DNA from 3 places in the Paenarthrobacter sp. 22069 genome. Region 2 is predicted to be linked to each of the others. Evidence: riboswitches for the same ligand, from Rfam matches in the RefSeq annotation. Region 2 holds a riboswitch; each other region holds the start of a gene.
The links. A riboswitch is a leader RNA that binds a small molecule or an ion and turns the genes downstream of it on or off. The one in region 2 is predicted to bind S-adenosylmethionine.
Positions count from the first base shown of each region.

Region 1 (9,784 bases), on a different contig from region 2:
ATCAGCTCGCCGCAGTCCAGCCACATCACCGCGGGCCGGATCGGCGGCCCCGGCGCGGACGTCCTGAACTTCTGCGCCAACAACTACCTGGGCCTGGCGGACCACCCGGACATCATCAGTGCAGCCAGGGCCGCCATGGACGAGCGTGGCTTCGGCATGGCCAGCGTCCGCTTCATCTGCGGCACCCAGGACCTGCACCTGGAGCTCGAAGCCAGGGTCTCCACCTTCCTCGGCACCGAGGACACCATCCTCTTCTCCAGCTGCTTCGACGCCAACGGCGGTGTCTTCGAGTCCCTGTTCGGTGCGGAGGACGCGGTCATTTCGGACGCCCTGAACCACGCCTCCATCATTGACGGCATCCGCCTGTGCAAGGCACGCCGGTACCGCTACGCCAACCGCGACATGGCCGAACTGGAAGAACGCCTGCAGGAGGCGCAGGACGCCCGCCGGACCATCATCGTCACCGACGGCGTGTTCTCCATGGACGGCTACCTGGCCCCCCTCGAGGCCATCTGCGACCTTGCCGAGAAATACGGCGCCTTGGTGATGGTGGACGATTCCCACGCGGTGGGGTTCATGGGCGGGACCGGTGCGGGCACCCCCGAGCACGCCGGCGTGTCCGAGCGCGTGGACATCTACACGGGTACCTTCGGTAAGGCACTCGGTGGGGCGTCCGGCGGGTACGTATCCGGCCGCCGCGAAATCGTCGCCATGCTGCGGCAAAAGGCCCGTCCGTACTTGTTCTCCAACTCCCTGGCGCCCGCCATTGTGGCCGCCACCCTGAAGGCGCTGGACCTGGTGGAGAACTCGGCCGACCTGCGCCGCCGCCTGTTCGAAAACGCCGGCCTGTTCCGCCGCCGCATGACCGAGGAGGGCTTTGACCTGCTTCCAGGCGAACACGCGATCGTCCCGGTCATGTTCGGCGACGCCGTGATGGCCGCGAAGGTGGCCGACCGGATGCTGCAGCACGGCGTCTTTGTCACCGCCTTCAGCTTCCCCGTGGTCCCTAGGGGTGCCGCAAGGATCAGGGTGCAGCTGTCCGCCGCACATTCAGCGGACGACGTCGAAGCGTGCGTTGGTGCCTTTGTCGCCAGCCGTGCCGAGGCAGCAGCCTGACGGGAGCGCCAGGGGCATGAACTCTGCGAGGATGGACCGATGGCAGCACATTACGATGTCCTGATTGTCGGCGGCGGCATTGCCGGCCTGTCCCTGGCCGCCGCGCTGGCCGGACGCTGCAGCGTGGCGCTGGTGGAGGCGGAGCAGGAACTGGCGTACCACACGTCCTCCCGCTCCGCCCGCCAGCTGATCCCCAGCTACGGGCCTCCCGTGGTGCAGGAACTCACGGTCCGGACCCTCGAGTTGATGGCAGCCCTGGACCGGCACCTGCCGGAACCGGTCCTGACGCCGCGCAGCTTCATGCTCATCGGCTCGGAAGCGGATGTGTCCGCGGAAGCCAGCGGCCACATGCAGCCCATCACTGTCGACCGTGCGCTTGAGCTGTGCCCGGCCCTGTTACCGGGAACCTTTGCGGCGGCCGGGCTGGATACCGGCTCATTTGGCTGCAACGCACCCCTGCTGCTGGCCGGGCACCGCAAACGGGCCGTTGCCGCCGGTGTCGACATCATCACGGGCGCACGGGTCCACTCGGCGCAGCGGCTGGGATCCGGGTGGCAGGTGGGCGCCGGAGCGGAGGGACTCGAAACCGCTGTCCTGGTCAACGCGGCCGGCGCGTGGGCGGACGAGCTGGCGGTGATCAGCGGCGTCGAGAAGCTGGGGCTACAGCCGTACCGGCGCACTGCGGCGATTGCCGCCGTCGGCCACCCCCTGCCGGCCGACACCCCCATGGTGGCCGCCGCCGACAATTCGTTCTACTTTCGGCCGGACGGGGCTGACGTGCTGATCTCCCCGTCGGAAACGGTGCCCAGCGGGCCCGAGGATGCACGCCCCCGCCCAGGTGACGTGGAACGACTGGTGGAGAAGCTCAACTCGTTCACCAGCCTGGGCATCACGGGGATCCGCCGGGCCTGGACCGGCCTGCGCACGGAAGCCGCCGACGGGGTTCCGGTGGCAGGTTTCGATGCCGAGGCCGCGGGCTTCTACTGGCTTGCCGGCCAGGGCGGCTACGGGTTCCAGACCTCTGCTGCCATGGCCGAACTGGCAGCGGACCAGATTCTCGCCGGGCCACAGGGCCTGTCAGCCGGAAGCGAAGGTCCGGAATCCCGGACAGCGCGCGCCCTGGCTGCCACCCGCTGGTCCATTCGGCGCTGAAGAATGGTTCCATGAGCACCCTCATTACCAACATTGCCGAATTGATGACCCAGGACCTCGAGCACCGGGTCCTCAAGGATGCGGCGGTAGTGGTCGAGGGGGAGCGGATCTCCTGGATCGGGGCCTCGGCCGATGCTCCCGCGGCGGACGACGCCGTCGACGCCGGCGGCAGGGCGATGCTTCCCGGGTGGGTGGATTCGCACACGCACCTGTTGTTCGCAGGGGACCGCACCGCCGAATTCGAAGCCCGGATGGCGGGGGAGGCGTACGCCGCCGGGGGCATCGCTGTGACCATGGGTGCCACCCGTGCGACCTCCGATTACGACCTCACCCGGCTGGCCATGGGCCGGGTTGCCGAAGCTGTCTCGCAGGGAACCACCTATCTCGAAACGAAGACCGGCTACGGACTGGACATCGAAAACGAGGCACGAAGCGCACGCATAGCCTCCACCGTCGCCGACCAGGTGACGTACCTTGGCGCCCATCTGGTTCCCGCCGGCCAGGATGCGGAAGCGTACACAGACCTGGTTTGCGGTCCGATGCTGGCCGCAGTGCGGCCCTACGTCCAATGGGCCGACGTGTTCTGTGAGGAGGGTGCCTTCAACGCCGAGCAGTCCCGCCGGGTGCTGATGGCCTGCCGCGAGGCCGGCCTGGGCCTGCGCCTGCACGGCAACCAGTTGGGTGAGGGCCCCGGCGTGCAGCTGGCCGTGGAGGTGGGGGCCGCGAGCGTGGACCACGTCAACTACCTTGCCGCGCAGGACGTCAAGGCCCTGGCTGCCTCCTGGTCCGGCTGGGATGCCGCCGCAGGAACAGGCGAGCGTGGCACTGTGGCCACCTGCCTGCCTGCCTGCGACCTTTCCACCCGCCAGCCCTTGGCCCCCGCCCGTGCGCTGCTGGATGCGGGAGTGCAGGTGGCACTCGCGTCCAACTGCAACCCGGGCACGTCATACACCAGCTCGATGGCCTTTTGCGTGACCACTGCCGTCCTGCAGATGCACCTCAGCGTGCACGAGGCAGTCAGGGCTGCCACCTACGGCGGCGCCTTGGCCATGCACCGGGAGACCGGACGGGACGCCGATGGCGAACGCGCCGTGGGCTCGATTGCGATCGGACACCGCGCCGACCTGCACCTGCTGAATGCGCCCTCCGCGACGCACCTCGCTTACCGCCCGGGCATGCCCCTGACGTACGCTGTGTGGCGGGCCGGCGTTCGGCAGCGGTAGACCACTTCTGCACTTTTGATTGTTCTTGATTGTTTCCCATGGGATACAATCAAGAAACGTCACTGGATGCGGTGGCTGGTGTATTGAAAGGCCCTCGGATGACGCGAACTGACCGGTTGACCGCAATTCTTGACCTGCTGGCCAAGACCGGCCAGGTTGAAGTCGACGAGATCGTCAGCACCCTCAACGTTTCCCCTGCCACGGCCCGGCGCGACCTGGACAGCCTTGCCAAGCGACGCCTGCTGACGCGGACCCGGGGAGGCGCCACCACGGGCGCCCTCGCATACGACCTGCCCGGACGATACAACCGCGACGACCACGCGGAAGCCAAGGAACAGATCGCGCAGTGCGCCTCTGCCTTGATCCGGCCGGGTGCGGTGATCGGTCTCTGCGGGGGCACCACCAGCACCGCCCTTGCGCAGATCCTGGCCACCCGGGAGGACCTGAACGCACCCTCCAACCAGCCGACGCTCACGGTGGTGACCAATGCCATCAACATCGCCGGCCAGCTTGCGGTCCGGCCCAATATCAAGGTGATGGTAACCGGCGGCATCCTGAACCCGCGGTCCTACGAGCTGGTGGGCCCCTATACGGACATCATCATGCAGAAGGTGGTGCTGGACATCGCGTTCATTGGCGTGAACGGCATCGATCCCGAAGTCGGGCCCACCAATACGGGGGAGGGGGAGGCGTCCGTCAATGCCCTGCTCGCCAGCCGGGCGCGGGTGTCCTACGTCCTGGCGGATTCCTCGAAGGTGGGGGTGCGGGCCTTTGCCACGATGGACGGGTACAACTTCACCCGGCTGATTACCGACTCCGGCATCTCCGCACGCGACAAAGCCGCCTTTGAGGCCAACGGTACGGAAGTCATCGTCGCCCCCGCCTGATCCATGCTTCGCACGGCGGCTTGCGTGCACTTTAGTTGACACCTTCCGCTCCATCAGCCCGGATCCAGAAACTGAAGGCAAGATGGGAACATGCTGGTTCCCTCCCGCCGCCGCCTGCGGCTTGAAGTATGGATCGTCCTGGGCCTGTCCCTGGGCCAGTCGGCTGTCTATTCCGTGGTGCAGCTGCTGGACAAGATGACCCGGGCGCCACTGGCCGAGGGTACGTCCACCCTGAACCGCTCGCAGAGCACGCGCGAGTACTTCGACCTGACGTACCAGCTATTGGACATCATCTTCGCGCTGGTACCGGTGCTGCTGGTCTTCTACTTCCTGACCGACCAGCGCCAGGCGGGGCCCGGTGAGGACCACAACGCCGGATCAGCCTTTCGGAAACTCGGCTTCAATTTTGCGCGGCCGGGCCGGGACCTGTTGCAGGGGCTTGGTCTGGCCGCGCTGATCGGCATCCCCTCACTGGGCCTCTATGCCGCCGGCCGTGCCCTGGGAATCACCACGGCGATCATCCCCAGCGCCCTCGATGCCTACTGGTGGACCGTCCCCGTCCTCATTCTTTCGGCTGTCCGCCACGCAGTGCTCGAGGAAGTCATTGTGGTGGGTTACCTGCTGGACCGTTTCGGCAAGTTCGGCTGGAGTATGCCGCTGGCCATCGGTGTGAGTTCAGTGCTGCGCGGCAGTTACCACCTGTACCAGGGCTTCGGACCTTTCATCGGCAATGCCGTGATGGGCATTGTCTTCGCCTGGCTGTATACCCGCACGCGCCGCGTCATGCCCCTGGTCATCGCGCACGCCCTGCTGGACATGGTGGCCTTTGTGGGCTTCAGCCTCTTTGGCAAGGCCGTGGGCCTGGGGTGAATGTCTCCGGTCTGTGAGCCTTCTGCGGCCCGCTAATTGTTCGGCCCGAAAAACCGGGATGCGCGCGCGAGGCATCCAGCCGCGCGATTCAGCTGTAAAAGAGCTGCTTTCCCGTCGTGAGCAGGCTGGAGTGCCAATGTCAGGTGTGCGGTAGCAACTGTTGCAAGCTGGCTTGTGGGTCGGCCGGCAACCGGAAAGGCAGGGCGTAGAAGTCGTCCCACAGGGGATCGGTGCAGCAAAGGTCGTCGGTGTCCACCATATTGTTTCCCGGTGGTTCCTCGGGCGGGGGGTCCGGCCAGGCGGGCATCCCGGCGAGGATCTGGAGCCAGTGCAGGTCCTCCAGTTCCTGTGCCCCCGGGTGTTGTTGTTCGGTTCCGGGTCGGACTGAGGTTGGCGACTGATTGGTCAGCTCCGGTGGAGTCGGGGCATGGGGCAGTGCGCTTTCGACAGTTGGCCTCGCACCAGTGTCTGGCAGGGTGTCTGGTGGCCAGTGGGTTGGTTCGGGGGTGGGGTGTTCGGGTGTGTAGTGCCGGCCGGTGGGTGAGGTCCAGCCTGGTGGCTCATTCGGGGCCGCGGTATCGGGTACCCACCGGGAGTTGTGTTTGAGCCGGTGGTGTTTGGGGCAGAGCTGGGCCAGGTTGGTGATCCCGGTGCTTCCCCCGTGTTCCCAGGCGGTCCCATGGTCGGTGTCGTTGTCGGGGGTGTGGTTGCTGCAGCCGGGGAAGGTGCATTTCCGGTCGCGCATCCTGATCCATTGTTTGATGGCCTCGGTGAGCCGGTAGCGGGTGCGGCCGATCTCCAAAGGTGCACCGTCGCGGGGGTCGACCAGCACCCGGTAGAACGAGTTGGCGCCGTCCGCTACGAGTTTCCGCGCCATCGATGCCGGGATGGGACCGAAGCCGTCCAATTCCGCCGGCTCATCCGTGATACCGAGCAGGGCGAACACCGGCACGGTCACCAGGACGTCGGCCCGCGGGGTGGGGACTTTCCCGATCCTGGTGACATTCTGCGTGCCGGTGGTGCCTGCGGCGTGCCCGTCTTCCTCTGTGCCGGGCTTCAGGCTGGCTCCGAGGAGGAGGGATGCTGCGATGTCGGGGCGGAGTTGGGTGAGGGTGCGGGGTTCGTCGGGGCCTTGGAGTCCGCGTGCGGTGGCGGTGGTGCGGTTCCAGATGGCTGAGGCGGTGTGGCCGGGCAGGTAGAGGGAGAGCCAGGCCATGCCGTCCCGGTCGGGGGTGTATTCCATCCGCCGGTCAGCGACTCCCTTTGCGTGGCGCTTCTCGATCGATTCGGGGTGGTGGCGTTCGCGCCAGGAGCGGACCTTGGCCCGGAACCGGGACGGGACGAGCTGGCCGGGGGCGGCGCCGCGGGCCGGGCTGGGGGCGTTGGGGTCGAAGAAGTGCGCCACCAATCCAGCAGCGCCGGCAGGGGTGAGGCCCTCGGTTTCGTCCGCAACGATGCGGGCGTGCTGCCAGGACATGGCCCCGGCGGCCAAAGCGTCGATCACCGGCGGCAGGGAGCAGATCCGGCGCGACTGGTCCACAAAAGCGCCGGCCGCGGCGGAGCTGATGGTCAGGATCCCGGCGATCTCCTCCACGGCCGACATCTCCGCGTAGGTCCGCTCCTGCAAAGGGGCGTTCGGGGCAAGCAACGCGTGCTGGATCTCGGCGGCGTCGGCAACATCACGGGCTTTCACCACGGCGAGCTGGCCCTCCAGCCGTTTCACCACCTCGAGCCGTTGCAGCCGCAGTTCGTACCGCCGCTGCAACACATCAACGTCAGTGCCACCATGAGCATCGGAATCCAGAACAGCATCCTCAAGGTCCAGCGCATCAAGGGCAGCAACAGAGGCAGAAATACCCGCCATCACTGCCCCAACGCCACCGCTGATTCCCATACCCACATCATCCAACGAGGGTCCGACAATGAGAGTCGAAAAGCTGCCCACGCAGGCACAGGCACCCGGAACTCGTTAAATGAATTCGGCCGCCATCGGGTGGTGACGCCGTTGTCACCACCCGATGGCGGCCGAAGCGAATCCGGGCACGTGCCGGAGAGCCAGATCCCGCAGGCTGCGGGACGCAGGGATGGTCAGATGGTGACGGCTCCGCTGGCTGTTTCAAACGTGACCGACAGGATGCCCGGGGTGCCATGCGGGGCAACCCACTCCACCGCCACATCCTCCAGCGGCTTCTCCACGGGCTCACCCAGCCACTCGGTCACGCGCGAAGCGGAACCGGCAATGGTGAGGCAGCTCATCTTGAGGTTGCTTGGGTAGGCGTTGGACGGGTGCAGCGACGGATCGCCCTCCCACTTGAGCATGTACGGGACCTGGGGATCCGCGATGAGCCCCAGGATGCCGATCTGCTTCCAGACCAGTTCGCGGCCGTCCGGGAACTTCCGGTTGCCGTTCACGGCAGCGCGGCCAAGGCGTTCCTCGAAGGGGGCGAGGTCGTCCACTTCGACGCACCAGCCCATCCAGCCGCCACCGGCTGCGGAACGGGCACGAACTGCCTGGCCGAACGGTGCCTTGTCCGATGCCGGGTGGTCCAGCACCTCCACAACTTCAAGATACTTGTGCCCGGCGAGCGGGATGATCATATTCCGGGTTCCGAACCGGGGGTGCACCCCGCCCTTCACTGCCTCAACGCCGAGGGCAGTTGCAATACGTTCGGTAGTGGCCGCGAGGCCATCGTGTTCACAGGCGTAAGAGACGTGATCCATGCGCATGCGAACATCTTGGCACTTTGTGATCGGGCTCTCAGCTAAGGGCAGCCTTACTAGCATTTTTCCTGTTGGGCACGCTCGTTGGCAGGCCCGGCACCGACCGTGGCATCGGCATCGCTGCACCCGGCACGGCCGCCGGAAGACCTTGTTCGTCACAATGCTTTCCGAGGCAACTATCCGGTTCCTAGACTGAGCCCAGGTCATGAGCGCCAGCGCAAAGCCCCGGCTCGCTGGCCGGCAACCCTCCATCCGCGGTGGGGTGCCCCGGGTGAAGACCTGGCTGTCCGGCAAAAGCCGGAAGCAAGCGCGGCCCGCACTGCTCCGAGCATGCCGGGCCCATGTCACAGGAGACTGAAATGTCCAACGGATGGTCCTTCGAAACCCGCCAAATCCATGCCGGCCAGGAAGTGGACAGTGCCACGGGAGCCCGCGCCCTGCCCATCTACCAGACCACGTCCTTCGTGTTCCCGAGTGCCGAAAGCGCTGCCAACCGCTTTGCCCTGGCCGAACTGGCCCCCATTTATACCCGCATCGGCAACCCAACCCAGGACGCCGTGGAGCAGCGGATTGCCAGCCTGGAGGGCGGCCTGGCTGCCCTGCTCCTCAGCTCCGGGCAGGCCGCCGAAACGTTCGCGGTGCTGAACATTGCCGAGGCCGGCGACCACATCGTGGCCAGCCCAAGCCTCTACGGCGGAACCTACAACCTCTTTGCCCACACGCTGAAGAAGTTCGGCATCTCCGTCACTTTCGTGGCCGATCCGGACAACCTGGACCAGTGGCGCGACGCCGTGCAGCCCAACACCAAGCTCTTCTTTGGTGAAGTGGTGTCCAATCCGCGCCAGGACGTCCTGGACATCGAGGGTATTTCCCGGGTGGCCCACGAGGCAGGCGTCCCCCTGATCGTGGACAACACCCTCTCCACCCCGTACCTCATCCGCCCCCTTGAATGGGGAGCGGACATCGTGATCCACTCTGCCACCAAGTACCTGGGCGGCCACGGCTCGGCCATCGCCGGCGTCATCGTCGACTCCGGAAACTTCGATTTCAGCAAGGATCCGGACCGGTTCCCCGGCTTCAACACCCCCGACCCCACCTACAACGGACTCGTCTACGCACGCGACCTCGGAGCGGACGGCGCCCTGGGCGCCAACCTGTCCTACATCCTCAAGGCCCGTGTCCAGCTGCTGCGGGACCTCGGCTCGGCGGTATCACCGTTCAACGCGTTCCTCATTTCGCAGGGCCTTGAGACGTTGAGCCTGCGGGTGGAACGGCATGTTGCCAACGCCACCGAAGTGGCGCGCTGGCTGGAGGCAAGGGACGACGTCGAATCGGTCGCCTACGCGGGGCTGCCGTCCAGCCGTTGGTACGAGCGTGGCCGCAAGTACGGGCCCAAAGGGACTGGCGCCGTTGTTTCCTTCAACCTGGCCGGCGGGGCGGAGGCGGGCAAGCGCTTCGTCGATGCCCTCGAGCTGCACTCCCATGTGGCGAATATCGGCGACGTCCGCTCCTTGGTCATCCACCCGGCGTCGACCACCCACAGCCAGCTTTCCCCGGAACAGCAGGTAGTGGCCGGGGTGAACCCGGGGCTGGTACGGCTGTCCGTCGGCCTGGAGCACATCGATGACATCCTGGCCGACCTCGAAGCGGGCTTCCGCGCCGCCAAGGAGGCCTAGCAGGCAGCCGGGCGTAAGGCGCGCCGGGTACCCCGGGCGTCGGTAGCGCATGCAACCGACGCCTGATCGGGTCCAGCGCCGGCGGCAAGCCGGGAAGTCACAACCGGTCATACTCTTGGCCTGGAGCGGGGGGTGTTTC
Region 1 covers NZ_JBQEQF010000012.1:38,579-48,362, forward strand. The annotation lists gene ACTJK0_RS11325 (glycine C-acetyltransferase) at 1-1,116, shown strand, start outside; gene ACTJK0_RS11330 (NAD(P)/FAD-dependent oxidoreductase) at 1,156-2,268, shown strand; gene hutI (imidazolonepropionase) at 2,280-3,491, shown strand; gene ACTJK0_RS11340 (DeoR/GlpR family DNA-binding transcription regulator) at 3,590-4,378, shown strand; gene ACTJK0_RS11345 (CPBP family intramembrane glutamic endopeptidase) at 4,469-5,248, shown strand; gene ACTJK0_RS11350 (DUF222 domain-containing protein) at 5,388-7,142, opposite strand; gene ACTJK0_RS11355 (VOC family protein) at 7,337-7,969, opposite strand; SAM riboswitch class IV at 8,171-8,285, shown strand; gene ACTJK0_RS11360 (bifunctional o-acetylhomoserine/o-acetylserine sulfhydrylase) at 8,311-9,645, shown strand.
Region 1: linked by a shared signal. The riboswitch ahead of ACTJK0_RS11360 (bifunctional o-acetylhomoserine/o-acetylserine sulfhydrylase) and the one ahead of ACTJK0_RS02440 (aminotransferase class V-fold PLP-dependent enzyme) in region 2 are both predicted to bind S-adenosylmethionine.

Region 2 (9,784 bases):
CGTCCAGGGCGACCCCGTGGCCGTCTCCCTCAACGGGGGCAGGCTGGAGATCAGGCACCAGCTGCACGGAGCCCAGGGCTGGTTCAAGAACCTGATGGAAACGGTCAACCACAACAGCGACAATTCGGCGGTCATCAGTATCTCCGTCCCACCAGGCGTGGAAGTGGAAGCGGGCACGGTCAGCGGAGAAGGACTCGTTTCCGGCCTCGCCGCCCACGTCCGGGTCAACACCGTGTCAGGTTCGGTAGAGACGGCCGGTACGTCCGGCGAACTGCAGGTCAACACCGTCAGCGGCAGGGTGGCCGTACGGAACCACCAGGGCGTCCTCACGGCAAAGACAGTGTCCGGTGAGGTGACCGCCTCCGGCCACTTCACCAATGTCCGCGCCAACACTGTCAGCGGCCACCTCAGCTTTGAGCTGCTCGGTTTCACCAACGACTTCGGCTCCAACTCCGTTTCCGGCGACGTCACCGTCACGATGCCCCACGACGTCGGCGCCGACATCGTAGCCAAGTCGGCCGGCGGGGCTGTGATCCTGGACGGCCAACAGTTCCTTCTGGCCAACGGCAAGGTGGAAACCATTTCCGGCCCTGACACCCAGCTGATGCTGGTCCGGACAAACTCAGTGTCCGGCAGGACCTCTATTCTCCACGCCCCTGCCGGCACCCCCGGAGACGCGGCGGGCTGATGCCTCCGGTCTTCGCACACGGTGCGTTGCGGCTCTATCTCCTTGCCCTGCTCGAAAGCGGCCCGAAACACGGTTACGAGCTCATCAAGGAGCTCAGGGACAGATTCCACGGCACCTATTCGCCCAGCGCCGGAACCGTGTACCCGCGGCTGGGCAAGCTTGAAGGCAACGGGCTGGTGGCCATCGAATCCGCCGGACGACGCGTCACCTACCGCATCACGGCGGCCGGGCTTTCCGAGCTGGAAAAGCACAAGGAAGACCTGGTGGCTGTGGAAGACGGCATCGCCGCCTCAATTCGCCGGCTGGACGCGGAGTTGTTGCTCCAGCAATTCCACGACCGGCTTCGCGCGGACCTGCGGCTCCATGGCCGGCTCGGACCCATTAGCCCCTTAGCGCTGGAAACCCTCAGGTCCGTCCTGGACAACGCCATGACGGCCATCGACCACGCGCTGACGTCCTGACCGGCGGACCGGGCGATCCTGCCGCAGGTCATCCGGCGGTTCCCGGTTCGCGGGCCGCCACATCATGTGGGAGACTTGAGGGCAGCTCTTTTGAGTACCAACAGTAAGGAGGCCAGCTATGAGCAAGCGTGCACGCAAGCGTCGTGACCGTAAGCGTGGCGGCGCGAACCACGGGAAGCGCCCCAACACCTAGGCACATGCCAGGAACTACGGTTCAGCAAAGGACCCCGGAAGCCAACCGGCTTCCGGGGTCCTTTGCTGTCTGCAGTCCTGGCCAGGACGGGGCCCGTACCTAGGCCTCCACGGGACGGATGGCGTGGATCCGGTCCAGGATGGCGTTCTTCAGGTTGTCCGGTGCAGATTCCTTGCAGGAACGCTTGACCATGTTCCGGATGACACACTCAAGGTCGTACTGCTCCGTGCACTCGGGGCACTGATCAAGGTGGTCCTTGATTTCGGTAATGTCCTCGCGGGTCAGTGCCCCGTCAAGGTACTCGTAGATGCGTTGCATCCGGGTATCATCGCAGTCGCCCAATCCCTGGCAGTCGCTCATTTCCTGTTCTCCTGTGCTTTGCTTCCTGCCGCATCCGACGCATCCGCGGCCGTTTTGAATCCCCGCTCCGCGGCGTATTCCGCGAGCATGTCCCGCAACATTCGCCGGCCGCGGTGGAGCCGGGACATCACGGTGCCGATGGGCGTGTTCATGATGTCTGAAATTTCCTTGTAGGCGAAGCCTTCCACGTCGGCGAAGTAGACCGCCAGGCGGAACTCCTCCGGAATGTCCTGCAGGGCACGCTTGACGTCCGAATCCGGAAGGTGGTCAAGCGCCTCCGCCTCTGCCGACCGCAGCCCGCTTGACGTGTGCGACTCCGCGCGGGCCAACTGCCAGTCCTCAATGCTGTCCGAGTTGGACTGCAGCGGCTCGCGCTGCCTCTTGCGGTAGAGGTTGATGTAGGTGTTGGTCAGGATCCGATACAGCCAGGCCTTGAGGTTGGTCCCCGGCTTGTACTGGTGGAAGGCCGAGAAAGCCTTGGTGTAGGCCTCCTGCACCAGGTCCTCCGCATCGGAGGGGTTCCGCGCCATGCGCATGGCAGCTGAATACAGCTGGTCCACGTATTGCATGGCGTCCCGCTCAAAACGCAGCCGGCGCTGCTCAACGGTTTCGGTGGAGACGTCCACGGTAGCGTCATCGGTCGCCGCTTCCGCCGGCGAATCAGGGTTTGCCTGTCCGGCCGGCAGCGGCGCCGTGCCCGTACTGCCGTTTACTTCGCCGGGGGAAGCCTCATACATGGCCGCAACGGCCGGATCCAGGGTGCTCATTGCCTTCAAGTCTACTGTCAGCCTCCCGGACCGGGGCATGCCGTATTCCGGCGGTTCGGCGGTGAGCTTGTCAACTGCCACCGGCCCCGCCTGTCTCGTTCCGTCCAGCACCTTCCCCAAGGGCCAACTCCGCTCTGTTTCGGGTGAATGATCGTCCGGGCCCTCGACGTGGACCCAGCGAGCATAACCGCCTCCCACGGGCAAATATTCCCCAAAAGTGCAAGACTAGGACCGACTCCGCCGCTTGCCGCGGCTCGTCCATCCAGGAGGAAATCCATGTCCTTTGTCCGCACGCTCGCCCGGCCCATGCTTGCCTCCAGTTTCGTCCTTGCCGGACTGGATAAGCTCAAGAACTCTGATGACACCGCCCAGCAGCTCTCCCCGCTGCTGCGCAAGGCTGCGGCCTCGCTGCCCTTCCAGGCAAACGAAAAGACGCTTGCCCGGGTGATCGGTGGAACTCAGGTAGGCGCCGGAGTCCTGTTCGGGCTTGGCAAGTTTTCCCGGCTCTCCGCAGGCCTGCTGACGGTAATCTCCCTCCTGAACACTTTTGTGGAGTGGCGCAGCGCGGATATCAGCAGCAAGGAAGGCCGCGACAACCGGCGGAACCAGCTGCTCAAGAATCTCTCGCTGGGCGGCGGCGCCCTGCTCGCATCCGTGGACACCGCCGGCAAGCCCGGCCTGGCCTGGCGTGCCGAGCACCTGGCCACCGACGCGCGGAGGAACGCCTCGCACCTCGCTGCCGACGCGCGCCGGACCACCACAAAGAAGCTGAACAAGGCGGACAAAGCCGTGCGCCGCGCCGCCAAGCACGCCACGGGAGCATAAGCACGAATGACCGCACCAGCCGCCACCCGTGACGGGGCCCCTGTCCAGCACTGGGCCGCACCTTTTGCGTCCCGGCCCGTCGATGCCACCGTCACGGTGCCCGGATCGAAGTCCCTGACCAACAGGTACCTGGTCCTGGCAGCCCTTGCGGACGGCCCGTCCCGCCTGCGCGCTCCCCTGCATTCGCGGGACTCGGCGCTGATGGTCGATGCGCTCCGGCAGCTGGGTGCCACCATCACCGAGGTCCCCGGGGACGGCGCCTTTGGTCCGGACCTGGAAGTGGTGCCGCTGCCCGCCGCGGCAGCACCATCAGCCACCAGCATCGACTGCGGGCTGGCCGGCACCGTCATGCGGTTTGTCCCGCCGCTCGCTGCGCTGCGCAACGGAACCAGCGAGTTCGACGGCGATCCGCACGCGCGGAAGCGGCCCATGGGCACCATCATTGAGGCCCTGAAGGCCCTTGGTGTGCACGTTTCGGCGGAGGACGGCAGCGCGCCGTCGTCGCTCCCGTTCGTGGTGGAAGGCAACGGCGCAGTCCGCGGCGGCCACCTGGTGATCGACGCCAGCGCCTCCTCCCAGTTCGTTTCCGCCCTCCTGCTGGTGGGCGCCAGGTTCGACGAAGGCCTGCACCTGGAACACGTGGGGAAGCCGGTCCCCAGCCTTGACCACATCAATATGACCGTGGCCGTGCTGCGGGGTGCCGGCGTGTCCGTGGACGACTCCGTCCCCAACCACTGGGTGGTGGCGCCGGGCCCAATCCGGGCCTTCGACCAGCGGATCGAACAGGACCTCTCCAATGCCGGGCCCTTCCTGGCGGCGGCCCTGGCCACGCGGGGCACGGTCCGGATCCCCAACTGGCCAACGGAAACCCAGCAGGTGGGAGACCTGTGGCGCAGCATCCTGGCAAGCATGGGCGCCACCGTAACTCTGGAAGACAGCGTCCTCACCGTCACCGGCGGCCCGGAGATCCGGGGCGGCGACTTCGCGGACACCAGCGAACTGGCGCCTACGGTCGCTGCGTTGTGTGCCCTGGCCAGCGGTCCCTCCCGGCTCACGGGAATTGCGCACCTCCGCGGACACGAAACGGACCGGCTCGCAGCCCTGGTGGCGGAGATTAACCGGCTCGGCGGTGACGCCGAAGAGACCGCTGACGGGCTGGTGATCCGCCCGGCCCGGCTGCACGCCGGCGTCGTGCACAGCTATGCCGACCACCGCATGGCCACCGCAGGGGCAATTTTGGGACTGGCTGTGGAAGGCGTGCAGGTGGAGGACATCGCCACCACCGCCAAGACCATGCCCGATTTCCCGGAACTGTGGGCAGGCATGCTGGCGCAGCAGGCGTCCGCAGCCGGACCGGAGGGGCGCGGCAGTGGCGCGGAGAACTGATTCCTGGGACGAATCAGACGTTCGGGTCCGCCCGAACAAGAAAGGCTCCCGGCCCCGCACCAAGGACCGGCCCAGCCATGACGATGCCGTGACCGGACGGATCATCACGGTGGACCGCGGCCGGTACACAGCGGTGGTGGATGAGGACTCGGAGGACGAGCGGGTGGTTGTCGCGGCCCGGGCCCGCGAGCTCCGCCGCTCACCGGTGGTTGCCGGTGATTTTGTGTCGCTGGTTGGTGACGTGTCCGGCGCCCCCGATACGCTGGCACGCCTGGTGAAAATCCAGGACCGGCACACGCTCCTGCGCCGCAGCGCCGACGATACCGACCCCATTGAGCGCGCCGTCGTGGCCAACGCCGACCAACTGGTGATCGTTGTGGCGGCAGCCAACCCAGAGCCCCGGACGGGATTTATCGACAGGGCCCTGGTGGCCGCCTACGACGCCGGCATCGAGCCGATCCTGCTGGTTACCAAGGCCGACGTCAAGGATCCAGCGGACCTGCTGTCCAACTACACCCACCTGGATTTCCCGGTGATCATCAGCCGGACAGCCGACGCCCAGGCCTCTGGAATCGACGCGCGCTCGGACGACGGTCTTTCGGCCCGGCTGGACATCGCGGCCGTGGCTGCCCTCCGGGCCCACCTGGACGGCAAGGTCACGGTGATGCTCGGACACTCGGGTGTGGGCAAGTCCACCATGGTCAACGCCCTGACCGGCGCCGAACGGGCCACCGGCGGAGTCAACGCGGTGACCGGGCGGGGCCGGCACACGTCGTCCTCCGCCCTGGCCCTGCGCCTGGCGGCCGCCCCGCCCGGCAGCTGGATCATCGACACCCCCGGCATTCGCTCCTTCGGATTGGCCCACGTGGACCCGGACCGGATCCTGCGTTCCTTCCCGGACCTCTCCCCCGGCATCGAGAACTGCGAACGCGGCTGCAAGCACACGGCAACCGCGGTGAACTGCGGCCTCGACGACTGGGTGGGCGGCGGACATGCAGGACCCACTGGCCCGGCCCGGCTGGCGTCCCTGCGTCGGTTGCTCGGTACCGATCCAAGGATGGAAGCGCAGGAAACCAAGGAGCTTGGCAGCGTCAACTGACGCGTTCTCCCGGCAGAAACGCCGGCAGACGGTAGTTTGGAACCATGATCCAACCCGCTTCGAGCTACAACGATGACCTGCGCCTGGCCCATGTCCTGGCCGACTCCGTGGACGACCAGACCATGAGCCGCTTCAAGGCCCTGGATCTCCACGTTGAGACCAAGCCGGACCTGACGCCGGTCACCGACGCCGACAAGGCCGCCGAGGAAGCCATTCGTGGCCAGCTCTCCCGCTCCCGTCCCCGCGATGCCGTCCTGGGCGAGGAATTCGGCAGCACCGGCCACGGCTCGCGGCGCTGGATCATCGATCCCATTGACGGGACCAAGAATTTTGTCCGCGGCGTGCCTGTCTGGGCCACACTGATCGCCCTCGTCGACGAGGGCGAGCCCGTGGTCGGTGTGGTCAGCGCGCCGGCCCTCGGCAAGCGCTGGTGGGCGGCGAAGGGCATGGGCGCCTACATGGGACGCTCGCTGGCTGCCGCCACCAGGCTCCGGGTCTCCAACGTGTCCAGCCTCTCTGACGCGTCCCTGTCCTACTCCAGCCTCACGGGATGGAAGGAACGGGGAAACCTCGACGAATTCCTCGGCCTCACCGAGGACGTCTGGCGGACCAGGGCCTACGGTGACTTCTGGTCCTACTGCATGGTGGCCGAGGGTTCGGTTGACATCGCCTGCGAACCGGAGCTGAACCTTTACGACATGGCCGCACTGGTGCCCATCGTGGTGGAGGCCGGCGGCCGGTTCACCTCCCTGGAAGGTGAGGACGGGCCGTTCGGTGGGAACGCTCTGGCCACGAATTCGATCCTGCACTCCGAGGTACTGCACAGGTTGAACCCGTACCTCGACGATCTGCTGTAACGGCTGCCGTTTCCGGTCTTCCACGAATTTTGCGACGCCTGACACCTCCGCAAGGGGGTGTCCGGCGTCGTTTCTTCGATGGCGCGTAACAAAACCCTTAACAATTGCCGCGGCTTCAGTCCTGGCCGCCCGATGTCCTACGCTTTTATGCAGGTCACGAGTGCCAGCGCAAAACCCCGGTTTGCTGGCCGGCAACCCTCCATTCGCGGTGGGGTGCCCCGGGTGACGACCAGGCCGGTCCGGAGCGGATACGGCAAGCGCGGATTCCTTATGCCGGAGTCCTGTAGTCAAGTGAGGTCTCTGTGACAACTGCCACCGTCTCCCCCCAGCACGCTATTGCCGAAGCTCCCGTTCCGGATGCACGCCATGCGGCCGCGGGCCGGCCCCTTGCCGCCGTCACCGGTGCCGAAATCCAGGCTCCCCTGATTGCCGGCGGCCATGTCCGCTACGCGAACCTGGACTACGGTGCGTCCGCGCCGGCCCTGTCGCTGGTGTCCGCCTACCTGAACGAGATCCTCCCCTACTACGCGAGCGTCCACCGCGGCGCGGGGTACGCATCCCAGATCAGCACCTCCGTGTACGAGAACGCGCGCAGCATTGTCCGCGACTTCGTTGGTGGCCGTCCGGATGATTCGGTCATCTTCACCCGCAACACCACCGACTCGCTGAACCTGCTGGCCGGCTGCTTGCCCGTGGCCGACGGCCGCGCCGCCGGCGATGTCCTCTACCTGGACATTGAACACCACGCCAACCTGCTGCCGTGGCAGGGCGTTCCGCACCGCAGCATCGTTGCCGCGGACACCATCGCCGGCACCCTGGACGCCGTGCGCGCCGAACTGGAGCAGGGCGGGGTGTGCCTGCTGGCGGTCACGGGCGCATCCAATGTCACGGGCGAAATCCTTCCCATCCGGGCCCTGGCCGCGCTGGCCCACCAGCACGGTGCCCGGATCGTGGTGGACGCGGCCCAGCTCGCACCGCACCGCCGGGTGGACATCAGTGCGGACGACGTCGACTACCTCGCGTTCTCCGGCCACAAACTGTATGCACCCTTCGGTGCAGGCGTCCTGGTGGGACGGCCCGACTGGCTGGATGCCGGCGTACCCCACCTTGCCGGCGGCGGCGCCGTCAAGGAAGCACGCCTCGACGGCGTCAGCTGGGCCACGGGGCCGGCCCGCCATGAGGGGGGCTCGCCGAACGTGCTGGGCGCTGCCACCCTGGCCCGCGCCACCCAGGTCATCGCCGGGCTGGACCAGGACCGGTGGCATGCCCACGAATCCGCCATCCGTTCGTTCCTCGTTGAGGGCCTGCAGCGCATCGACGGCGTAACCGTGCACCAGATCTTCAAGGACACGAACCCGGAAACGGACACCATCGGTGTGGTGAACTTTTCCGTGGAGGGCTACGACGCAGGACTGGTGGCGGCCTACCTGTCAGCCGAGCACGGCGTGGGCCTGAGGGACGGACGTTTCTGCGCCCACCCCCTGCTCAAGCGCCTGGGCCTTCCCTCCGGTTCCCTGCGTGCAAGCTTCGGCGTCGGCTCCCGGCTGGAGGACGCCGAGCGCCTCCTGGCGGGCATCCAGGCACTCCGCAGCAAAGGGCTGGGCTGGGACTACGTGGTGGACGCGGGCCGCTGGGTACCGGCCAACGACACCCGCACCTACCCGCACTGGGCACCGAACACCCCCGGCACCGCAGGTGCCGCGCCCTGCATCGACGACTAAGCCTGCAGCAGGTCCGGCAGCCCCGGGCTGCTGGCGTTAACCCTTCCGGCACTGCAGATACGGTAGATTCTTAAGGTACTGCAGGGCGTTGACTGAAGGAGACCGCACGTGGTTCGGGGTGGCCCCAGGCTCGATCACGGGCGGCGCCGGGAGCTTGGACAAAGCTTTCAGGACGGCGGCAGGCACTACCAGCGCGTCCGGCCCGGCTATCCGGAGGAGTCCGCCCGGTGGCTGGTTCCCGCCGGCGCCCACGATGCCCTGGACGTCGGCGCCGGAACCGGAAAGTTCACTGCCCTGCTGCTGGACATGGGACTGGACGTCACCGCCGTCGACCCCTCCGCGGACATGCTCGCCCAACTCGAGGAACACTATCCAGCCGCCACGGCTGCGGCGGGGACTGCCGAGGCGACAGGCCTGCCCGACGCGTCCTTCGACGTCGTCACCGTCGCGCAGGCGTGGCACTGGTGCGACCCCCTCGCGGCAAGCACCGAACTGGCGCGCGTCCTCCGGCAGGACGGGACCCTCGGTCTGGTCTGGAACCAGCTGGACACCTCCATCCCGTGGGTTCACCGGCTCTCCCGGATCATGCACGCCGGTGATGTGTACCGGCCGGGCCACAAACCCGTGGTGGGGCCCGAATTCCGCGGGCTCGAAGGGCACGTCACGCACTGGCAGGACAAGGTGACCACCACCGACCTGATGGAACTGACCAAGTCGCGCAGCTACTACCTGCGGGCGGGCGAGTCGACGCGGGCCAAGGTCCTGGCCAACCTCGACTGGTACCTGCACGAGCACCTTGCCTACGGCCACGGCCAGGAACTCGACCTTCCGTACCTCGCCCTTGCCTGGCGGGCCGCCAAGGCATGACGGCTGCCTCCCGTGCCGCATGCGCCGAGCCGGTAGGCTTGAAGGCGTGAAGACCAGCGCGCCCTCCTCCTCGATCGAGGACTACGTCAAGGTCATCTATTCCTTCACGGAATGGCAGGACAAGCCCATCACCTCCTCCCAGCTTGCGCAGCGGCTGGGGGTGGCCAATTCCTCGGTTTCGGAGATGGTCCGCAAGCTCAAGGACCAGGGCCTGGTGGACCACAAGCCCTACAGCGCCGTCACACTGACCGAGGCAGGGCTGCGGCTGGCCCTGGCCATGGTCCGGCGCCACCGCCTGATCGAGACCTACCTGGTCCAGCGGTTGGGCTACAGCTGGGATGAGGTCCACGACGAGGCCGAACAGCTGGAGCACGCGGTCTCGGATACGTTCATCGAACGCGTCGCGGCCAAACTCGGGAACCCCCGCCGGGACCCGCACGGCGACCCAATTCCCACGGCGGACGGCCAGGTGCTGATGCCGCACGCGCACCTCCTCGCCGGGCTGGACCAGGGGCACACGGGCAGGATCACCCGGATCAGCGACGACAACCCCGAACTCC
Region 2 covers NZ_JBQEQF010000002.1:197,950-207,733, forward strand. The annotation lists gene ACTJK0_RS02395 (DUF4097 family beta strand repeat-containing protein) at 1-688, shown strand, start outside; gene ACTJK0_RS02400 (PadR family transcriptional regulator) at 688-1,149, shown strand; gene ACTJK0_RS02405 (50S ribosomal protein bL37) at 1,268-1,342, shown strand; gene rsrA (mycothiol system anti-sigma-R factor) at 1,442-1,702, opposite strand; gene ACTJK0_RS02415 (sigma-70 family RNA polymerase sigma factor) at 1,699-2,508, opposite strand; gene ACTJK0_RS02420 (DoxX family protein) at 2,746-3,294, shown strand; gene aroA (3-phosphoshikimate 1-carboxyvinyltransferase) at 3,301-4,680, shown strand; gene rsgA (ribosome small subunit-dependent GTPase A) at 4,664-5,779, shown strand; gene hisN (histidinol-phosphatase) at 5,824-6,636, shown strand; SAM riboswitch class IV at 6,789-6,902, shown strand; gene ACTJK0_RS02440 (aminotransferase class V-fold PLP-dependent enzyme) at 6,939-8,357, shown strand; gene ACTJK0_RS02445 (class I SAM-dependent methyltransferase) at 8,466-9,224, shown strand; gene ACTJK0_RS02450 (metal-dependent transcriptional regulator) at 9,271-9,784, shown strand, end outside.

Region 3 (9,784 bases), on a different contig from region 2:
CCGTCTGGCACCAGATCCACTCCGCCCTTCCAGGATTGGTGGAGCACATCAGGACAGCAGTCCGGCAGAACACACAGCTCCAGCCGCATTAGGGCCCGGCGCCCCTCCCGGCAGCCCGTACCGCCGGGGTGAAACCGTGCGGAGGAAAACGGTACGCTCTAGTCCATGAGCCCAGCCCCCGTCATCATCGCCGTCGACGGGCGCTCCGGCGCAGGGAAGACCACCCTCGCCGTCGAGCTTGCGGCCACCTTGCGCGCACACCACAGGGTCTCCCTGTTCCATCTCGAAGATATCTACCCCGGCTGGGACGGCCTCGCGGCGGGCATCGAGCGCTACGTTTCCACCGTCCTGACGCCCCTGAGCCGCGGCGAGGCAGCCACCTGGACCAGCTGGGACTGGGAGAACCATTACGACGGCGACGCCCGGGTAACGCTGCCCGCGGAGATCGTCATCGTGGAAGGCGTTGGGGCCGCGGCGGAAGCGGCACGTCCCCTGCTGGACGCGGTGATCTGGGCCGAATCCCCGGACGATATCCGGCGGACACGTGCCCTGGACCGGGATGGTGCCACCTATGAGCCTTACTGGGACCAATGGGCTGCCCAGGAGGAAGAGTGGCTGGGCCTGGATGATGTGCCGGGCCATGCGGACCTCCGTGTCCAGAACCTGGCCGACGGTTCGGCCCCGGCGGATGTCCTGCGGCTCCTCCCCTTCCTGCCCGTCCTGGCCCCGGTGCTCGCGCCGGAATTGTCCGCCCGCCGCGGGCTCCGCCTCCGCGCCGAGCGCCTCACGGCCGCACCTGACGCGCCGGAGCTGTTCCATCGGTTGTACGGGAGCTCGGCCAACGCCGTCTGGCTGGACTCCTCCAATGCGGGCAGCGGAAAGGACGGCGCAGGCCGCGAAGCACTGATGGCGGCGGAGCGCAGTAGGTTCAGCATCATGGCGGACGACGGCGGCATGTTCGGGCAGTTCGTCACCCACCGCGGGGGCGTCAGCCGGATCAGCGCAGGTTCATCCACGGCGAACGTCCCGGGCCCCTTCTTCCGCTGGCTGGACACCGTCTGGGGCCGCCGGGCCGTCCGCACGCCGGACGGCTACCCCGGCGAGTTCACCTTGGGCTGGCTGGGATGCCTGGGCTACGAGCTGAAACGCGAAACGGGTGGCAGTGACCTGACCGCCTCCACTCCCGATGCCGCCTTGATCTTCGCCGGCAGGGCCGTGGTGCTGGACCACGCCGACGGCGAGGCCTGGCTTCTGGCTCTGGAGGCACCGGATGCGGACGAATGGCTGGCGGAGGCACGGGAGGCGGTCCGCGCCGCGGCGGACACGGCCGCCCAAAAGGCGGACCTGGCAGCGGAAGCCGGCGGCAGCACCGGCGTCGTACGTCCCGCAGCGCCCACCTTCCGGAGCAGGGATTCTGGCGCGGCTTACCGGGAGAAGATTGCGGCCGCCCAGTACCAGATCACCCAGGGCAACAGCTACGAGGTCTGCCTGACCACCACCCTCGAAGCCCGGATTGAGGCGGGTTCGCTGGATCCCTGGACCACCTACCTTGCGCTGCGCACCAGGAACCCGGCCCCGTTCGCCAGCTACCTGCGGCTGGGCAGCCTGGCCGTGGCCAGCACCTCGCCGGAGCGGTTCCTCAAAATCGCGTCCGACGGCGGCATGCGCGCCGAGCCGATCAAGGGCACCAGGCGCCGGGCTGCCGATCCGGAGGAGGACCACCGGCTGCGCACGGACCTGGCGACGTCGCTGAAGGACAGGGCCGAGAACATCATGATCGTGGACCTGCTGCGCAACGACCTCAGCCATTTTGCCGAACCCGGCTCGGTTACCGTAAGCCGGCTGTGCGCCATCGAAAGCTACGCCACGGTCCACCAGATGGTCAGCACCATCGACGCCCGCCTGGGCCCCGGTGCGCCACGGGCCGAGGCCGTGGCTGCCTGCTTCCCGGCAGGTTCCATGACCGGTGCGCCCAAGATCAGCACCATGGCCATCCTTGACCGGCTGGAGGCCGGGCCGCGCGGGCTCTACTCGGGTGCCATCGGCTACTTTTCGCTCAACGCTGCGGCCGATCTCGCCGTCGCCATCCGGACGCTGGTGATCGATGCAGCAGGTGACGGAACGGCTGAACTCTCACTCGGCGTCGGCGGTGCCATCACGTCGGACTCTGTGGCGGACGACGAATACGAGGAAATCCGGACCAAGGCCTACGGCGTCCTCTCAACCCTGGGCGCTGCCTTTCCGGAAGACTGACGCCGTTTAGGCGGACCGGGCCGGGGGTAGGCTCCAGAGCGTCAGCTGAACCGCTCAAGCCACGCGGCGGTAATCCCCAGCGCCACGAGTGAGGTTTGCCGCGTGCCGGATTCGTCCCGTCCCCACAACCCCAGCAATAGGGCACCGCGGAGCATCAAGTACGTCCTGATGCTCGGTGCCCTGGCTGCGCTTCCGGCCCTCACCACGGACATGTACCTGCCGTCCCTGCCCGCCGTGGAGGCCGACCTCCACACCACGCAGACCGCCGCCCAGCTGACGTTGTCCGGAACCCTCGTCGGCGCCGGCGTGGGCCAGCTGGTCATCGGCCCGTTCTCGGACCGGTTCGGGCGGCGCCTTCCGCTGGTCATCGGCATCTCGCTGCACGTGGCCATCTCGCTGCTCTGCTCCATGACGCCGAACATCGAAACGCTCACCGGGTTGCGCGTGCTGCAGGGCTTCTTCAATGCAGCCGCGGCAGTGGTGGCACTCGCCGTGATCCGTGACCGTTTCGTCGGGTCCGCGGCGGCCCAGCTGCTGTCCCGGCTGATGCTCGTGATCGGCGTGGCACCGCTCCTGGCCCCCACCGTGGGCCAGGCCATCGCCGGCGCCTGGAACTGGCGCGCGGTCTTCTACGCGCTGGCGCTCATCGGAGTGGTCCTGGTGGCCATCGTCCTGGGGTTCATGCCGGAGACCCTCCCCGGGGACAGACGCAGCCCGGGCAACCCCAGGCATGTGGCCGGGGCCTATTGGTCGCTGCTCCGGGACCGGCATTTCATGGCCCTGGCCGTCATTCCGGGGCTGGGGCTGGCGCTGATCATGAGCTACGTGGTGGGCTCACCCTTCGTCTTCCAGAACGAATACGGCCTCACCGCCCAGCAGTTCGCCCTCGTTTTCGCCCTCAACGGCGCCGCCCTGGTCCTCTCGGCCCAGCTCAATGCCGCCCTGGTCCGGAAGTTCCCGCCGGTCCGCCTCCTGCGCACCGCCCTCCTGGTCCAGCTGGGCCTTGCCCTGCTGCTGCTCACTGTGGTGGCCACGGGCGCCGGCGGAGCGTTGGGCCTGGTGGCCGCCCTGTGGCTGGTCCTGTCGGCCCAGGGAATGATTCCGGCCAACGCCTCCGTGCTGGCCCTGCACAACTACGGCCACATGGCCGGGACGGCGGCAGCCGTTATCGGCGCCCTGCAGTCCGGCGTCGCAGGGCTCGTGAGCCCCCTGGTGGGGGTCCTCGGCGGCACCTCGCTGTCCATGGCCGGCGTCATGACCGGCAGCTGCGCCCTGGCGGTGATGGTGCTCGCCCTGGGAACACCCGCTTACCGCAACGGCGGGTGGCCGGAGCATGCAGGGCGCGACGACGGCCAGCGGGTGGGTGCCGAAGACTAGGCGGCGTGGGGGTTGGACCGGCTACTGGACCGTGGCCGTCAGCCGGGCCACGTTGTCCACGTACCTGGCGGCGAGCGGCCGGTTGAGCCAGTCCGCCAGCTTGAGCTCATGGGAAATGTCCCGGTAGGTGTCCTCCACCGCCCGCATCTTGTTCACGATGTCCTCGCCCAGGAGCATCACGGAGACCTCCAGGTTCAGCGAGAACGAGCGCATGTCCATGTTGCTGGACCCCAGGACGGCCACCTCGTCATCGATGGTGAAGTGCTTGGCATGCAGCACGAACGGGGCCTTGTAGAGGTAGATCCGCACGCCGGCTTCCAGGAGGGCCTCGTAGTAGGACCGCTGGGCGTGGTGCACCAGGAACTGGTCGCCCTTTTCGGAGACGAACAGCTCCACGTCCACGCCACGCTGCGCGGCGGTGGTGATGGCGTAGAGCAGGGAGTCATCCGGAACGAAGTAGGGGCTGCAGATGGAGATCCGGTGCTGTGCGGAGTAGATCAGCGTATTGAAAAGGCGGAGGTTGTTTTCGGTGATGAACCCGGGGCCGCTGGGCACTACCTGGGCAGTGACGTCGCCCGGTTCCGGGTTCGCCGGGAGCTGCAGCTGGTGTTCCAGGGACTCATCGGTTTCGCTGAGCCAGTCGGTGGCGAAGACGACGTTCAGGGTGGTCACGATGGGGCCGCGCAGGCATGCCATCAGCTCCACCCATTCGCGGCCCGCCTTCCGGTGCCGGGGGTTGTTGTAGGAGGGCTCGATCAGGTTCTGGGACCCCGTGAAGGCAATTTCGCCGTCGACCACCATGATCTTGCGGTGGTTGCGCAGGTCCGGCCGGCGCCACTGGCCGTGGATGGGCAGCAGGGGAAGCATCCGCTTCCACTGGATCTTGCCCGCCCTGAGGCGCCGGAGCAGCCTCCGGTAGCCCTTGATGCGCAGCGTCCCGATGTGGTCGAACAGCAGGCGCACTTCCACGCCGCGTTCCGCAGCTTCCTCCATGGCGGTGAGCAGGTCATTGGTGACGTGGTCCGAGCTCATGATGTAGAACTCGGCGTTGACAAACTTCTTCGCCTTCCGGACGGCCTTGGTCATCGCCAGGATGGAATCCGGGTAGCCGGGGATGAGGTCCACGGTGTTGCCGTCCACCATGGGCAGCGAACCCAGCGTGCGGTTGAGTTCAGCCGCGGATTTCACCCACTCCGGGCCGGGATAGTCGCTTTCAACTTCCGAGAGGGCGCTGATTCCTGACCGCACCCGGTCGTTGACCTGCTCCTGCTGCGCCCGGCGCCGGCTTGAGAGCTGGAAGTTGCCGAACAGCAGGAACAAGACGATGCCCACGAACGGGATGAAGAAGATGCCCAGCAGCCAGGCCATGGCGGTGGTGGGGCGCCTGTTGCCAGGGATGATGCCCAGCGCCAGGACCCGGATGGCAAGGTCCGCGAAGCCCAGAAGCACCACAACCCACGTCGGCGCGGTGCCGGCAAGCGAAAAAGGCCACAACACGTCAATAACTCCCGGAGCGATTAGGCTCCGGAGGACGGTTTCCGGCCGGGGCACTACGCCCAGCTTATCCGCGGCGCCGCACTAAGCTGGTGCCATGACCTCTCCAGCCCCCGTGGTTCTCGTTTTCCTCGACCCTGATTTCCCTGACGGCCGCGTCGCGGATGCGTCCAAACCCCAGCTGCTGGTCACGGACCTCGGGGTCACGCGGGGCGACGGCGTCTTCGAAACCATGCTGGCCGTGGGAGGCGAGGTCCGGAAGATGCAGGCCCACCTGGACCGGCTCGGAAGCTCCGCCGAGGCCCTTGACCTGGACATCCCGGGCCAGGACGCCTGGCGGCGCGCCATTGCGGCCGCTGTTGCCCGGCACCGCTCGGAGAACCCGCCGGCAAACCCCGCCACGGACGAGCTGGTGGTCAAGCTGGTGGTGAGCCGCGGCGTCGAGGGCGCTCCCGCCCCCACCGCGTGGGTCCAGGCCTCTCCCGCGGGTGCTGCCGGCCGGCGGCAGCGGGAGACGGGCATCGACGTGATCTTCCTGGACCGCGGCTATGACAGCGACGTTGCCGAGCGTGCGCCCTGGCTGCTCCTGGGTGCGAAGACGCTGTCCTACGCCGTGAACATGGCCGCCCTCCGCTACGCCCACAAGCAGGGTGCGGATGACGTAATCTTCCTGTCCTCCAATGGCCGCGTCCTGGAAGGCCCCACGTCCACCGTGCTGCTGGCGCACGTGGAAGAGTCCGGCACCGGCACCCGGGTCAAACGCCTGATCACGCCACAGCTGGACAGCGGAATCCTTCCCGGGACGTCCCAGGGCGCGCTGTTCACCGCAGCGAAGGCGGCCGGCTGGGAATTGGGCTACGGCCCCCTGGAACCGCAGGACCTCCTGGACGCGGATGCCGTCTGGCTGATCTCCAGCGTCCGCCTGCTGGCGCCCGTCAACACGATCGACGGCAAGCAGATCGGCACGCCCTCGCTTCAGAAGGAACTGACAGCTGAGTTGAGCGCACTTTTCGCCGGTATCCACTAGGCGTGCGACAGGGCACGCCGTCCCTTTTCCCGCTGGAGTATCACCCGTAAGGTGTGGACCATGGACCCGCAAAACGTGCCGATCGAAAAATTGTCCTTTGACGACTGCTGGGAACTCCTCGCCGACGATATCGTGGGCAGGCTTGCCATCGTCGTGGACGGCCATCCCGAGATCTTTCCCGTCAACTACGTTGTCCATAGGCGCAGCATCGCGTTCCGCACGGCACCAGGCTCCAAGCTCTGGGGAGCCACCATGGAACGGGCCGCGGCGCTGGAGATCGACGGGTACGATCCCGCCACCGAAGTAGCGTGGAGCGTTGTGGCACGGGGCGATACCGAGATCATCGAGGACCAGGCCGAAAAGGACGCCGTGGACAGCCTCGGCCTCGAGCCCTGGCAGCCCGGTGAAAAGGCACATTATGTGCGGCTCAACGCCAAGGCGCTGACCGGGCGCCGGTTCAAGGTCAACCGGCCGGACGTTTGGAACACCCGGGCCCAGGACCGGCGACGGGCGTCGTTCGAGTAATCCTGGCGCCCGGCCGTATGTGAACAGGCTGCTTGTGAACAGTCTGCGGCCGTCAGACCCGGGAGGCCTGACGGGTCAGCTGTGCTTCCAGGCCGGACAGCAGGATGGTCAGTCCCTGGTCTAGTTCCATGGCGCCGTCGTACTCTGCGAGTGCGGGTGCCAGCGTGCGGAGCCTGGGGAATTCCTTGGCCGGCAGGCGGTGGAGCCCCAGGCGCAGCAGCACCTCGTTCTCTTCCGGGTCCACCACGTACTCCTGCAGTTCGTTCAGGATGTGCCCATACAGGAAGCCGTAGTAGGCCCGGTACACATGAAGCGCATCTGACGGTTCGAATCCCGCTGCCGCGAGCAGGGAAAGAATCTGCTCCAAGGGCCGGAGCGTGCCCAGCGGGCGCAGACCCAGCGGCGTGGAGAGCGGCCGGGTGACCAGCAACGGCACCACATTGGGGTGCTCCAGAGCCAGCTGGCGGAGGTTATGCGCGATGTTGCGCAGCTGCGCCTTCCAGTCCGGGTCCTCCGGGTGGATGGTGAGTTGGTTGAGCACGAGCTCAGACACGCCGTCCAGCAGGGCTGCGCGGTTTTCGGCGTACCGGTAAAGACTCATCGGGTCCCGGCCAAGCTCCTGTCCCAGCCGGCGCATGGTCAGTGCATCGAGCCCTTCGGCGTCCACGACTTCCAAGGCTTTCGCCAGCACCACGTCCCGGCTCAGCCTGGCCTTGCGGCTGGCTGTTGTGACGGTTTTTGGGGAAGCCATGTTGTCCATCCTGAATGCCGGGCGGGTCACGGAAGCGATTACTCCAGTCGCTTGCCGTATCTGTAGTCTACAGGTAAAGTCTACAGCGTAGACATACGGTGAGAGCGTCCCTGGTTCCGTTCTTGTGGACGGCATGGTGTTTATGAACCGCTGTCCTTGTGCAGGACACGGGATACCGCTGCTGTAGCCGAACGGTGGCACCGAGCACTGAGCGAAGGGAAGCCGCAATGGCACATTCGCAGTTCGACATCTTCCTGCAGGAAGCTACCCACTTTGACCAGGTCTCAGGATCCAACCTGGACCGTGACCGCCTCTATGGGCTTTACACGAGCTGGTGCTTCATCAACCAGCAGGCACCCGGCCCCGAATCGAATTTCTGGGCAGCCATGAAGCACAAGGTTTCACTCCGCCACAACGGGCTTCGGATGAAGGGCCCTGCCGCGGCCGACTACATCCTGAGCAGCTACCCGCGGCTGTCTTGAAACTCCGGCCCTCTCCGTAAGGGCTCCGGCCGGCCCTCGGAACATGATTTAATGCTGTGGCACTTGCGTGCCACAGCATTTTTCGTCCTGAACGCCTAGCCCGTCGCTGAAGCCGGCAGCGGTGTCCTCGCCCCATTCGAGCGCCGCCCCGAGCCATGGTTTTCCCGGTCAGGGGCGCCCGCAGCTGCCGGGCGGCATCGGCTTGCGCCGCACCTGCATCGGCTGCAGCTGCCAGGCCCACCAGGGCCAGAAGGCTGATGAGGAGCCCGGCCACCACGGAGACGAGGGAACGTGGACGGCTGCGGCGGACCGCGGGGTGCGACGTGTTTCCCCGGATGCTGACAAGAACCCCCCCCCCCGGCACTCATTGCTCTGGCGTCGGGGGTGCCCCACCCTAGGAACCTTATCGCCTTGGGCGCCTGCTGAATTACGGAACATGACGACGGCGGCGATGCGGGTTTTCGCGGCAGGTGTTACGTTTTTGGGGAGTAATGAGTACCGGTGTGAAGCCCTGACTGGCCGGTCGGCAACCCTCCCTTTCGCGGCGGGGTGCCTCAGGTGAATACTCGGCATATCGACCGATTCGAGCTGCAAGCGTGAAAGAAGGAGTTCCGTCATGTCTGACGCACCTGCCCCCGAGGAAAGACTGTCCTACCGCCTTATCAGCGGCGCGGACAACCGTGAATTCTGTGAGCGGATCTCCAACGCCCTTGCCGAAGGCTACGTGCTGCACGGCAGCCCGGCTGCAACCTTCAACGGCACCAGCGTGATCGTGGCGCAGGCGATCGTCCTTCCGTCAGCGATCGCTTCCGCAGATGCCGCCGTGGCCACCGCCGTGGACCAGCTCGACGCCGCTGGAGACCTCGAATTCGACGGCGAGGGGCACGCATGAGCTACGCAGGAGACCTGACCCCGGAGGAAGCCTGGGCCAAGCTGGAGCAGGGCGCCATCCTGGTGGACGTCCGCACGGAGGGCGAATGGGCCCACATCGGCATCCCGGACACAAAGGCCACGGACAACGATCCGCTGTTCATCCAATGGACCTTCCCCGGCGGCATCCCCAACCCGCGCTTCGTCCAGGACCTCAAGGAGCAGGCGCCGGAAGACCCGAGCGCGGAACTGGTGTTCCTGTGCCGCTCCGGCCAGCGCTCCATTGCCGCGGCCACCGCCGCCACCCAGGCCGGCTTCACGTCCTACAGCGTGCTGGAAGGCTTCGAAGGCGAGCCGGACCATTACGGCGAACGTACCGTCAATGGCTGGAAGAACCGCGGCCTGCCCACCAACCTCGGAAAGAACTAAGTGAGCTTCAACCAAGACGCCCCCGGCTGGAACCCCGACACACAGGCCGTCCGCGGCGGCCTTGACCGAACCAACTTCCAGGAAACGTCCGAGGCCATCTTCCTGAATTCCGGCTTCGTCTACGAGTCCGCCGCGGCAGCCGAACGCGCATTCACCGGCGAGGATGAGCGCTTTGTCTACTCCCGCTACGGCAACCCGTCGGTGGCCACATTCCAGGAACGGCTCAGGCTGCTGGAAGGCACTGAGGCATGCTTCGCGACGGCGTCGGGAATGTCCGCGGTGTTCACTGCCCTTGGTGCCCTGCTGGCTGCCGGCGACCGGGTGGTGGCCGCCCGCTCACTGTTCGGTTCGTGCTTTGTGATCCTGAACGAGATCCTGCCCCGTTGGGGTGTGGAGACGGTCTTCGTGGACGGCCCGGACCTGGACCAGTGGCGGGAGGCACTCTCCAAGCCCACCGCCGCCGTCTTCTTCGAATCCCCGTCCAACCCCATGCAGGAGATCGTGGACATCGCCGCCGTCAGCGAACTGGCGCACGCGGCCGGTGCAACGGTGGTGGCGGACAACGTCTTTGCCACT
Region 3 covers NZ_JBQEQF010000005.1:121,682-131,465, forward strand. The annotation lists gene ACTJK0_RS05635 (low molecular weight protein-tyrosine-phosphatase) at 1-92, shown strand, start outside; gene pabB (aminodeoxychorismate synthase component I) at 166-2,253, shown strand; gene ACTJK0_RS05645 (multidrug effflux MFS transporter) at 2,356-3,630, shown strand; gene cls (cardiolipin synthase) at 3,652-5,127, opposite strand; gene ACTJK0_RS05655 (aminodeoxychorismate lyase) at 5,222-6,151, shown strand; gene ACTJK0_RS05660 (pyridoxamine 5'-phosphate oxidase family protein) at 6,212-6,676, shown strand; gene ACTJK0_RS05665 (TetR/AcrR family transcriptional regulator C-terminal domain-containing protein) at 6,729-7,427, opposite strand; gene ACTJK0_RS05670 (hypothetical protein) at 7,655-7,909, shown strand; SAM riboswitch class IV at 8,397-8,512, shown strand; gene ACTJK0_RS05675 (DUF1737 domain-containing protein) at 8,526-8,801, shown strand; gene ACTJK0_RS05680 (rhodanese-like domain-containing protein) at 8,798-9,208, shown strand; gene ACTJK0_RS05685 (O-succinylhomoserine sulfhydrylase) at 9,209-9,784, shown strand, end outside.
Region 3: linked by a shared signal. The riboswitch ahead of ACTJK0_RS05675 (DUF1737 domain-containing protein) and the one ahead of ACTJK0_RS02440 (aminotransferase class V-fold PLP-dependent enzyme) in region 2 are both predicted to bind S-adenosylmethionine.